Regions from separate parts of the Thalassotalea sp. LPB0316 genome, predicted to be linked through region 2. Evidence: riboswitches for the same ligand, from Rfam matches in the RefSeq annotation. Region 2 holds a riboswitch; each other region holds the start of a gene.
The links. A riboswitch is a leader RNA that binds a small molecule or an ion and turns the genes downstream of it on or off. The one in region 2 is predicted to bind cyclic di-GMP.
Positions count from the first base shown of each region.

Region 1: linked by a shared signal. The riboswitch ahead of LP316_RS09295 (DUF3718 domain-containing protein) and the one ahead of LP316_RS10185 (DUF3718 domain-containing protein) in region 2 are both predicted to bind cyclic di-GMP.
Region 3: linked by a shared signal. The riboswitch ahead of LP316_RS15590 (PAS domain-containing protein) and the one ahead of LP316_RS10185 (DUF3718 domain-containing protein) in region 2 are both predicted to bind cyclic di-GMP.

Region 1 covers NZ_CP062946.1:2,089,109-2,092,387, reverse strand. Annotated here, with positions in the region: gene LP316_RS09300 (LacI family DNA-binding transcriptional regulator) at 1-927, shown strand, start outside; gene LP316_RS09295 (DUF3718 domain-containing protein) at 990-1,334, opposite strand; cyclic di-GMP riboswitch class I at 1,394-1,478, opposite strand; gene LP316_RS09290 (RNA-binding S4 domain-containing protein) at 1,628-2,026, shown strand; gene LP316_RS09285 (GNAT family N-acetyltransferase) at 2,034-2,519, opposite strand; gene LP316_RS09280 (ion channel) at 2,569-3,279, shown strand, end outside.
Region 2 covers NZ_CP062946.1:2,294,005-2,297,283, forward strand. Annotated here, with positions in the region: gene yghU (glutathione-dependent disulfide-bond oxidoreductase) at 1-42, opposite strand, end outside; gene LP316_RS10180 (patatin-like phospholipase family protein) at 57-1,208, opposite strand; gene LP316_RS10185 (DUF3718 domain-containing protein) at 1,367-1,723, opposite strand; cyclic di-GMP riboswitch class I at 1,783-1,867, opposite strand; gene LP316_RS10190 (3-oxoacid CoA-transferase subunit B) at 2,070-2,726, opposite strand; gene LP316_RS10195 (CoA transferase subunit A) at 2,736-3,279, opposite strand, start outside.
Region 3 covers NZ_CP062946.1:3,468,991-3,472,269, forward strand. Annotated here, with positions in the region: gene ruvX (Holliday junction resolvase RuvX) at 1-22, shown strand, start outside; gene LP316_RS15585 (AEC family transporter) at 35-967, shown strand; cyclic di-GMP riboswitch class I at 1,097-1,186, shown strand; gene LP316_RS15590 (PAS domain-containing protein) at 1,266-2,027, shown strand; gene LP316_RS15595 (MAPEG family protein) at 2,211-2,600, shown strand; gene LP316_RS15600 (hypothetical protein) at 2,636-3,279, opposite strand, start outside.

The DNA.
Region 1 (3,279 bases), 200 kb from region 2:
CGCGTAAGTGATAAAACCAAGAAGAAGGTTTTAGACGCGATGCAAACACTAGGTTATCGCCCGAATGCCATTGCACAATCTTTAGCGTCAAGCCGCTCTAATAGTATCGGGATCCTTGTGTCAGAGCTACACGGTCCCTTCTTTGGTCAGATGATGTCAGGTATTGAAGCCGCCCTGCGCACCGCTGGCAAGCACGTTATCATTACCACAGGTCACTCAGAAGAAGATAAAGAAAAAGATGGCATAGAGTTTTTGATTGGCCGAAACTGCGATGCCATTATTGCCCACGTCGAGGCAGTAAGCGACGAATACTTAATTGACATCAATAAAGGGAAAGTTCCTGTCTATTTAATGAGTCGCCATGTAGATGCTATTAAAGATAAATGCATTAGCCTTAATGATGAAGTGGGTGGCTATTTAGCAACCAAAACGCTCATTGACTTAGGACATCGCCAAATCGCCTATATCGCTGGTCCGCAATTTAAAGCCGATGCCAGTAATCGTTTACAGGGCCACAAACGCGCTTTAGCAGAGCATAATTTAAGTTTTAATGAAGATCTGTTTTTTATTGGTGATTTCAAAGAAACAGGTGGCATGGATGGCTTAAGGCATTTTTTAGACAATAATTATCAGTTTTCCGCGCTCGTTTGCGCTAACGATGAAATGGCTTCTGGCGCAATGAAATATGCTCGAGAGCACAATATTGTCCTACCTGAACAACTTTCAATTGTCGGCTACGATAACGTTATTTTTGCTAACTACTTGTACCCAACCTTAACCACAATTGATAACCCTGTCTATGAAATGGGTCGAATGGCTGCTCAGTTGGTGCTCAAACAAGTCTATCAACAAAAGAAACACGACATAGTCCAAGTATTTGAGCCAACGGTTATTTTAAGAGATTCTGTGGCTCACTTTAATCATTAATCTTTTATCTAATCAATAAAAAAGCGAGCCGTAGCTCGCTTTTATTTTATTTGAGGCTTTCGTTAGCCATTTACACGTTTTTGCGCTGCTGCCGTTAACTCAGCTGACGTAATGCTTGATAAGTGGGCTTCAACGGTTTTCTTAGGTAATTTAGCAATGATCAATGAACCCGTTTCTACGGCATTATTGTTACTAGCAAACGCTAATAAATTAGCACCATTGCACTCTAAACCGTCATAAATATCACGGATCTTCAATTTGTTCGACTTAAGGAAAGAGCGCAAACGAGATTTGTCATCAGCGGCAACTAACTCACAAACTGACTGACCTAGGCTAGAAGCTTGAACAGGCGTTGTAACGATTGTTGAAGTTAAAGCAATTGATAATACAGCGAGCATTTTTTTCATAACAATAGATCCTAAAGATAAACAATTAAATTATGAAACGGGTGCAAAGGCGTGCTTATTCAGGCGACCCCGCTATCTTAGATTTATATCCTTAGACCGGTGGCTTTGCGTGGAACTTTTTCAAGAACCTTGCCGTTTCTGATGGCGCGCATTATACATGTAAAGAAATGTAAAGCAACGAAAAAATGTATAATATACATTCACTTTTTCAATATCTATCAATCAGATATTACGCATTACATAACGTCATGCTAAAATAGCGCTTTATCATTATTTAATTGTTAAGCCTGTCGATGTCTGGAAACCACTACCAAGTTGAATTAGAGCAACAACCGATTGAACTATATAAACTATTAAAGATTGCCGACTTAGTTTCCGGTGGCGGTGAAGCAAAAATGTTGATCAGTCAAGGCTATGTCTATTTAAATGATGAAGTAGAAACCCAAAAACGCAAAAAGATTTACCATGGCGATATTATTGCCTTCAATGGCGATATCATTGAACTAATTTGCCATCAAGCGCCTACTGAAATCGTAAAAACCCCAAAACCTAGAAGCGCTAAACCACCTGAAAACAAGCCTAGAAAAAGGCATAAACCCTCTGGTAATAAAGCTAACACAGGCAACACCAATAAGCGTAAAGATGAAGCGCCAACACCAACAAATGGTCGACGCCGAACAATAAAGTTTTAGTCGTTAGTTACTTTAAACTCTTTTGCCAAAAGACCGCCTGCCCCATTTCAGGATCCAATTCATAGCCGGCAAAACCTAGCTTGCGGTAGGCGTTTTGAGCAACTTTATTGCCCTCTAATACTTCCAAGGTCAACTTACAACAACCTTGCTCTCTAGCCATACGCTCGACTTCGTCTAACATCAACTGGCTAATTCCTTTACCGCGAAATCCTTCAAGCACCACAACATCATGGATATTAACCAGTGGCTTTGCGGCGAAAGTTGAAAAGCCTTTAACACAATTAACCAAGCCAGCAGGCTGACCATCAAAATAGCAAATAATTGAAAAGACTTGTGGTTGCTGTTGTAAAGCCCCAATCAAGTTATCTTTAGTTGTTTGTGATAATGCTTCACCGCCCCCCATAGGATCTAACGCGTATGCGTTTAATAGGCTCAAGATATCTTCAGCATGAGAGGGGTTGTGATAATCAGCAAAGGTAAGTGTTATTGACATAATATAAGCAGAAACATGAATAATTTTAGAACCTTACTATACTGATTGTATGAGTGAAAATCAGCATAAATGTCAATATATCGACCCAGAAGAGCACCTTTGTCCAAATCAAGCAACTGACGACGGCTTGTGTTTTTGGCACAGTGGTAATGTCGATAAATCAGGGCCTGAAATAAAAGACAAGCTTGAGCATTACGCTCAGCACGGTGGCTTTATGCGAGGTTTAAAACTGCAGCGTTGCCAACTAGACGATATTGATTTGGTCAACCACGGACACAAAACCGGTTACGATTTATCCTACTGCGATTTATATCGAGCGAGCCTGCGTGATGCCCATCTATTCAACGCCACGTTAGATAACGCCAGTTTGATGAAGGCAGATTTACGTGACGCCAACCTCAATTGTGCCTCGCTCCTCAATGCCAATATGCTAGGTCTGCGCTTGCAAGGGTGTAAGATTGAGAATGTTGAATTTGGCAAAACTATATTCCAAGAAGGTTTAGCTAAACTCGCTATAGAGAAGAACCATCACAAAAATGCACTTGAATACTTTATTCAATCGGAAGAAATCTATCGAGACTTACGCAAACACGCTGAAGCTGAGGGGTTATTTAACTACGCAGGCGCCTTTATTAAAAAGGAGCTCACTATGCGCAGAATGCAACAACCGAAGTATTCTGCCAGACGCATGATGTCAAAGGCGATTGACTTATTTTGTGGCTATGGGGAAGAGCCCCTACGTATCGTTGGTTTCTCGATT
Region 2 (3,279 bases):
GTATTGCCACACTTTTTCGGGCGTGTAAGGTTTATTCGCCATGGTTAGTTTCTCGTCTATATATTTAAAAAGGCTCTTAATTCTTGCTCTTTCGCTAAGCCGTCTTGATAACCTATTTTCATCAATTTTTTAGTAAAGGTATTTTCAAACAGTAGATAACTGATCAAACTCGACTCTGAATCATTGGTGATACCAACGCTTCTTAATAGCATGCGTACAGAAATGGGTAGTTCATTAAAATGCTCAACGGCAATGGCATTAAAGTCTTGGCTTGGATTAATGAGTAGCGTTTTAACTTGCTTAAGCCCATGAGGCGACTCAATACCATGAGACTGCATTAGCGCTAGCGATTCATTGACTCTTGCTAGGCGTTCCAGATCACTTTGTAGGGTGTCAGCAAATACCGAATCAAGCATATGGCCTGCAATGGTTGAGCTCGTAGGTGGGTGTGGATTATTTTCTAAACTAAACAAGGGTTGATGAGGTTGATCAACGCCTATGATTAATATTTTCTCTGCACCCAAATGGATGGCTGGGCTCAATGGTGATAATTGATGGATTGATCCGTCGCCAAAGTGTTCACCGTCTATTGAAATTGAAGGAAAGACTAATGGAATCGCTGCCGAGGCCATTAAGTGTTCAGTATTTATCTGACACGGCTTACCTTTGCGCTTGGCTCGTTGCCATGGCTCAATGCTATTTGCCGATTGAAAAAAACTGATTGAATCACCTGTGGTATAGCTAGATGCAGTGACAGAAATAGCAGTTAAGTAGCCGCGTAAGATGTTGTCGTCAATGCGTTTAAAGTCGAACACTTTTTTAAGTAATTCACGAAGTGGCGCATTGTTTAATAAACTGTGTGCCCGCTTGATTGAGTAGTCGGCTTGAAAGCTCGCTAAAATACCACTGCCCAAATAGCCAAAGGCACCCCAAGCATCACTTTGGTAGACGTTTTTAGTTCTTAGGTTTTTCCATACCCATTCAAGCTTTTTTACCCCTAGATGGAAACATGAGGCGTAACAGGCCATTGCTGTGGCGTTAATTGCGCCAGCAGAAGTACCGCAAATGATTGGGAATGGAATGCCGTGATTGCGAGGCATGAAGCGAGTAATTGCAGATAACACACCAACTTGGTAGGCCGCACGCGCGCCGCCACCGGTGAGAAGTAAGGCTTGTCGATTACCTTGATAGGTCTTTTTTGACGACATATAAAACACGGAAGAATATCAGCGACAACAATAACCACACAATATTACAAAGTTATTGCTATATAAAGAAAAAAAAGCCAGCTTGCGCTGGCTTTTTTAGTTCTATCAGACAAAAAGATTCATTAGAAAACATTATTATTAACGTCCACTAAGGAACCTTAACTGCTTACGCGTTCGTTCGCAGCGTCAAATAAAGGTGTACCTGACTGAATCGCCGCTAGGTTAGCTGAAACGGTAGACTTTGGTAATTTAGAAATCATCAAAGAACCTGTTTCGACTGAACCACGATTTGCGGCAAACTCTAACAAGTTCTGACCATTACATTGAACACCGTCAAAAATAGTGCGTATTTTCAACTTGTTCGATTTCAAGTATGAACGCATGCGTTTCTTGTCATCAGCAGCAACAAATTCACAAATATTTTGAGCAATATTTGAAGCTTGAGCTGTAGGTGCCACGAAGGCAGACGTTAAAGTTAAAACTGTAATAGTAGAAGCTAGTAATAATTTTTTCATTTTTTAATGACCTTATAAATTGTTGGGCTTAAAAAAGAAAAAACCACTGGTTTTACCTTATAGGTAACTCCGCTGTCATAGGCTTTCGCCCTTAGACCGGTGGCTTTGCGTAATACACTTTCGCGTATTTTGCCTTTTCTTTGTCCACTTCAGGTTAACAAAACTGTACGTTATTGCAACACTTTATGTCAGATATTTCCTAGTTTACCTGGTGCTCAGACCTGTTAAGGTACATAAATAACAGATTTTATTTACTTTATTCTTGAATGTTTAACTGAAAATTTTCACCTGAAAAATAAAAAAGCGAGGGAAATACCTCGCTTTTTAACAATATTCGCTAGCGAAATTAAAAGGTCATTTCTGGAACGTTATCTGGTATAACTAGTTCGCCTTCGGTTAATTTAGCTATTTCTTCAACACTCACCCCAGGTGCGCGTTCAAGTAGGTGGAACTTACCGTCTTTAATTTCTATAAAAGCAAGATCCGTCAGTACTTTCTTGATGCAACCTTTACCAGTAAGTGGTAATGTGCAGTTGCTCAGTAGCTTAGATTCGCCGTGTTTTGACGCGTGGGTCATGGTGACAATAATATTGTCTGCACCAGCAACTAAATCCATTGCACCGCCCATGCCCTTAATTAACTTACCTGGGATCATGTATGAGGCGATATTACCGTTTACATCAACTTCAAACGCGCCTAATACGGTGAGGTCAACATGGCCGCCGCGGATCATGGCAAATGATTCAGCTGAATCAAAAATTGAAGCGCCCGTTACATGTGTAACGGTTTGTTTGCCAGCGTTGATTAAATCAGCGTCAATTTCTTCTTCTGTCGGAAACTGCCCCATACCCAATAAGCCATTTTCAGATTGTAGCATCACTTCCATGCCATCAGGCACGTAGTTAGCAACAAGGGTAGGGATGCCAATACCTAAATTAACGTAGTAACCATCTTGTAGCTCTTGTGCTACACGCATTGCGATTTGTTCACGTGATAATGCCATGGTAATTCCTTATCCTTTTGCTGTTTCTAAACTGCGTACTGTTCTATTTTCAATGCGCTTTTCGAACGTACCTTGAATGAGGCGGTCAACGTAAATACCCGGCGTGTGTATTTGATCAGGATCTAACTCACCAGGCTCAACAATTTCTTCAACTTCAACAACGGTAATTTTACCTGCGGTAGCCGCCATAGGGTTAAAATTACGTGCGGTTTTGCGATAAACCAAATTGCCGTAACGGTCGGCTTTCCACGCCTTAACAATGGCAAAGTCGCCCTTGATAGATTCTTCAAGAATGTATTTTCGACCGTCGAATTCACGCTCTTCTTTACCTTCAGCTACCGGTGTACCGTAACCCGTTGCGGTAAAAAATGCCGGAATGCCAGCACCACCAGCGCGCATTTTTTCAGCTAATGTACCTTGGGGCGTTAATTCAACTTCTAATTCACCGCTCATCATTTGGCGCTCAAACTCACCGTTTTCGCCGACGTATGAAGCGACAATTTTTTTGATTTGGCGATCGGGTAACAAAATACCTAAACCGAAGTCATCAACA
Region 3 (3,279 bases), 1.2 Mb from region 2:
TTTTGAAGCTAGTTATCAATAATCATCACATCATATGAACATAGCGGAAATTATCGCGCCACTGGTTTTAGTGGGTTTAGTTGGCTTCATTGCCACGAAGTCAAGATGGCTCAGCCGTGAGCAACTAGATGCCTTAAGTAAATTCACCTTTCATTTGGCGATCCCAGCATATTTGTTTCTGCAAATGGCACAAGCAGATATCAAAAGCCAACTCGACATGAGGATTTACGGCGCATTTTATCTACCCGTTATATTCGTGTTTTTTATTGCCTACTTTACTAATTACTTTTTTCATAACCAGTATCAAAACAAATACGATGCTTCCGCGGTTTATGGCTTAGCTTCAAGTTACTCAAACAATATCATTGTTGGCTTGCCAGTTATTTTACTCGCGTTAGGAGAGGCGCTACTGCCGATCGTATTTATGATCGTGGTGTTTCACTCGGCGATGCTGTTTACCTTAACCAGCGTACTCGCCGAAAAAGGTCAGCAACGCCGCTTAGTTAACACGATTAAGGCGACCTTTATTAACCCATTGATCATCAGTATTGTTGCTGGGGCGTGCACCAATTTACTCCTGACGCTAACAGGACTAGAACTGCCTCGAGTACTCACTGATAGCTTAGCCTTGCTGGGTAAACCGGCAATCTCACTCGCGCTATTTTCCCTCGGTGGCTCGATGACTTATTACCAAGTAAAAAATGAAAAATATTTTATAAGCTTTGCTTGCCTGCTAAAACTAATCGCCTTGCCTGGTTTAGTGTTATTGGCATGCAATGGGTTTGACTTGTCGGCGCAGGTGAGCCAAGTATTAGTGATCATGAGTGCTTGTCCAACAGGCGTTAACGCCTACTTGATCGCCAAAAACTACCAACACCATCAAGATACTGTTGCCGGTAGTGTCGTCGCTAGTACGGTACTGAGTGTTGTTACTATCCCCTTTTGGTTGTTTATTGTTAGCCAGTAACTCATCAGACCTCAAGTTGACTATTTTTAACTAAATATATCAGTAAGTTAAAACCAAAAACTAACAAAACCCATACAAAATTCGTACAAAAAATTTGCAAACACACACTTTAGAGTATAAACTCTACCCCCGTAAAAGTGGCAACCTACTCGAAAGGGTAATACGCAAAGCTTCCGGCCTAAGAGCATAATACATGTTGATGGTAGCGGGGTTACACAATCAGCTAATCTACATTAGCCTTTCTTATCTGCGTTGCCTTTTCTTTAGCTTTGTTAATAGTAGTAAATGTAAGAAATATATGGCACGTTCAAGTATTCACCAATCTTCTCTTTTTGGCACCGAAGTTACCTTTGCAGAGTCCGAACAGCTTATTTCAACCACTGACACCTTAGGTCATATTACCTATGTCAATAGCGCGTTCTGTCAGGTATCAGGCTATAGCAAAGACGAATTAATTGGCCAGCATCACAATATTATTCGTCACCCCGATATGCTCAAAGCAACATTTAAAGATATGTGGCAAAAACTGAAACAGGGTGAATCATGGCGTGGCATGGTGAAAAACCAATGTAAAAATGGTGACTACTATTGGGCGGATACTTGTGTTACCCCTTTATTAAAAAGCGGCAAGGTAGTCGGTTATCAATCGGTAAGAATGGCACCGTCTAAAGAAATGAAAGACAGAGCAAATACCCTTTACCAACAACTCTTATCAGGTAAAAAGTTTCACGAACCGTGCCTAAACTATCGGTTAAAACATATCTTGTCTGCAGCTCTCGTTATCGCTAACTTAAGTTTTATTGCTGTAAAATCTAATGATTTAACTATAGTTATTGCTGTTATCGCGTTATTAGCAAGCCTGTTGTTTATCTACAAGCTAGAATTTCTAACCTTACCGCCGTACATTAAAGAGCTAAAACGCACGATTGATAGTCCTTCGAGGTTGATCTATTCAGGTAAAGGTGGCGTTAGCTTGCTACAATACCCCTTAGTGCTATGCTCGGCTAAACATCGCACAATGCTGGCTCATAACCGAGATTCCAACCCTGATTTGTCATAGCTATATTTAAACTTGGTTAAGTCATTGATAAAACAACAAAGTAAGCCATGACCTTTAATACAAGTGTATTAGATATTGTCGACTCAACGAGAATTAAAATCCCCATATAGCAATTGAAGGTAGTTAAAATAAGTCGTAAGCTAACTTGCAATACAATAAAATTAATAAAAACAAGAGGCTATTATGACAATTTTAATTTGGTGTTTAATTATTTCAGCGCTGCTCCCCATGGTTGCCAAAGCGCCCGTCGCTTTCGCCCAACACAAGGCAGGAGGTTATAACAACAAACACCCTAGGGCCCAACAAGCAACACTCGAAGGCTTTGGCGCTCGCGCCCTTGCAGCTCATCAAAATGCTTATGAGTCATTAACTTATATTGTTCCTGCATTATTACTGGCAATGATAACTAATAATACGGGGGCAACCTTTGAGCAACTTGCCATAGTGATTGTCGTGGCGCGTATACTGTTTAATGTTTTATATCTAGCAAACTTAGATATCTTGCGCTCACTAACTTGGGCTGTAGGCATTGGTTGTTCGATTGCAATGATGGTTATGTGTTTGCCCGCTTAATTTCATCGTTTAAGGCACTTTTCCCCTAAAGTGCCTTAAAACTGTATTGACACATAACACTTGTCTGCCCCAGCTAGGTGTTTAATTTCAGGTATAAAGTTAGATAACTTTTCACTTCTAAACATCGAACCATAAGGCTTTGCATAGGCATTAACAAAGTAGCGGTACCATGCATCATTATGGGTTTTAGGACCAAACCTCGCATAGTCAATCCATTTATAGTATTCCGCGTGCTCTAGTGAGTGAACCACCGAGTTGCTCCAAATTAAGTAAGTTAACGGTAATTCCGTGTCTCTGATAGCTTCGGGAATGGGGTATATAGCCTCATTAAACCAAGTCGAAAAGGCTAACAACTGTGCTTTTGAAAAGCCCTGATTGGCGACGTAAGATCGAATATAAGGGTAAAAGCTATGAATTTTTTTATCAAAACAAAAGTTCGATGTTAATTTGGGTTGCCACGCCATAGCAAAATTGTCTGGGTTAGCAATTTCACTGGCCAACGGCTTATTTGGTTCAGTTTGCTCGGTAATATTCCAATATTGCTGCACTCGAGCAAGGATTGAATCACTCGCTCGCATATTTGCGTAATCGGGAAGTAGTGTTTTACAGAAGAACTCTGAACTGGATGCGGCTATCCCTCCGTTGTTGTATACCAAGGTATAACGCGAGTGACGTTGGA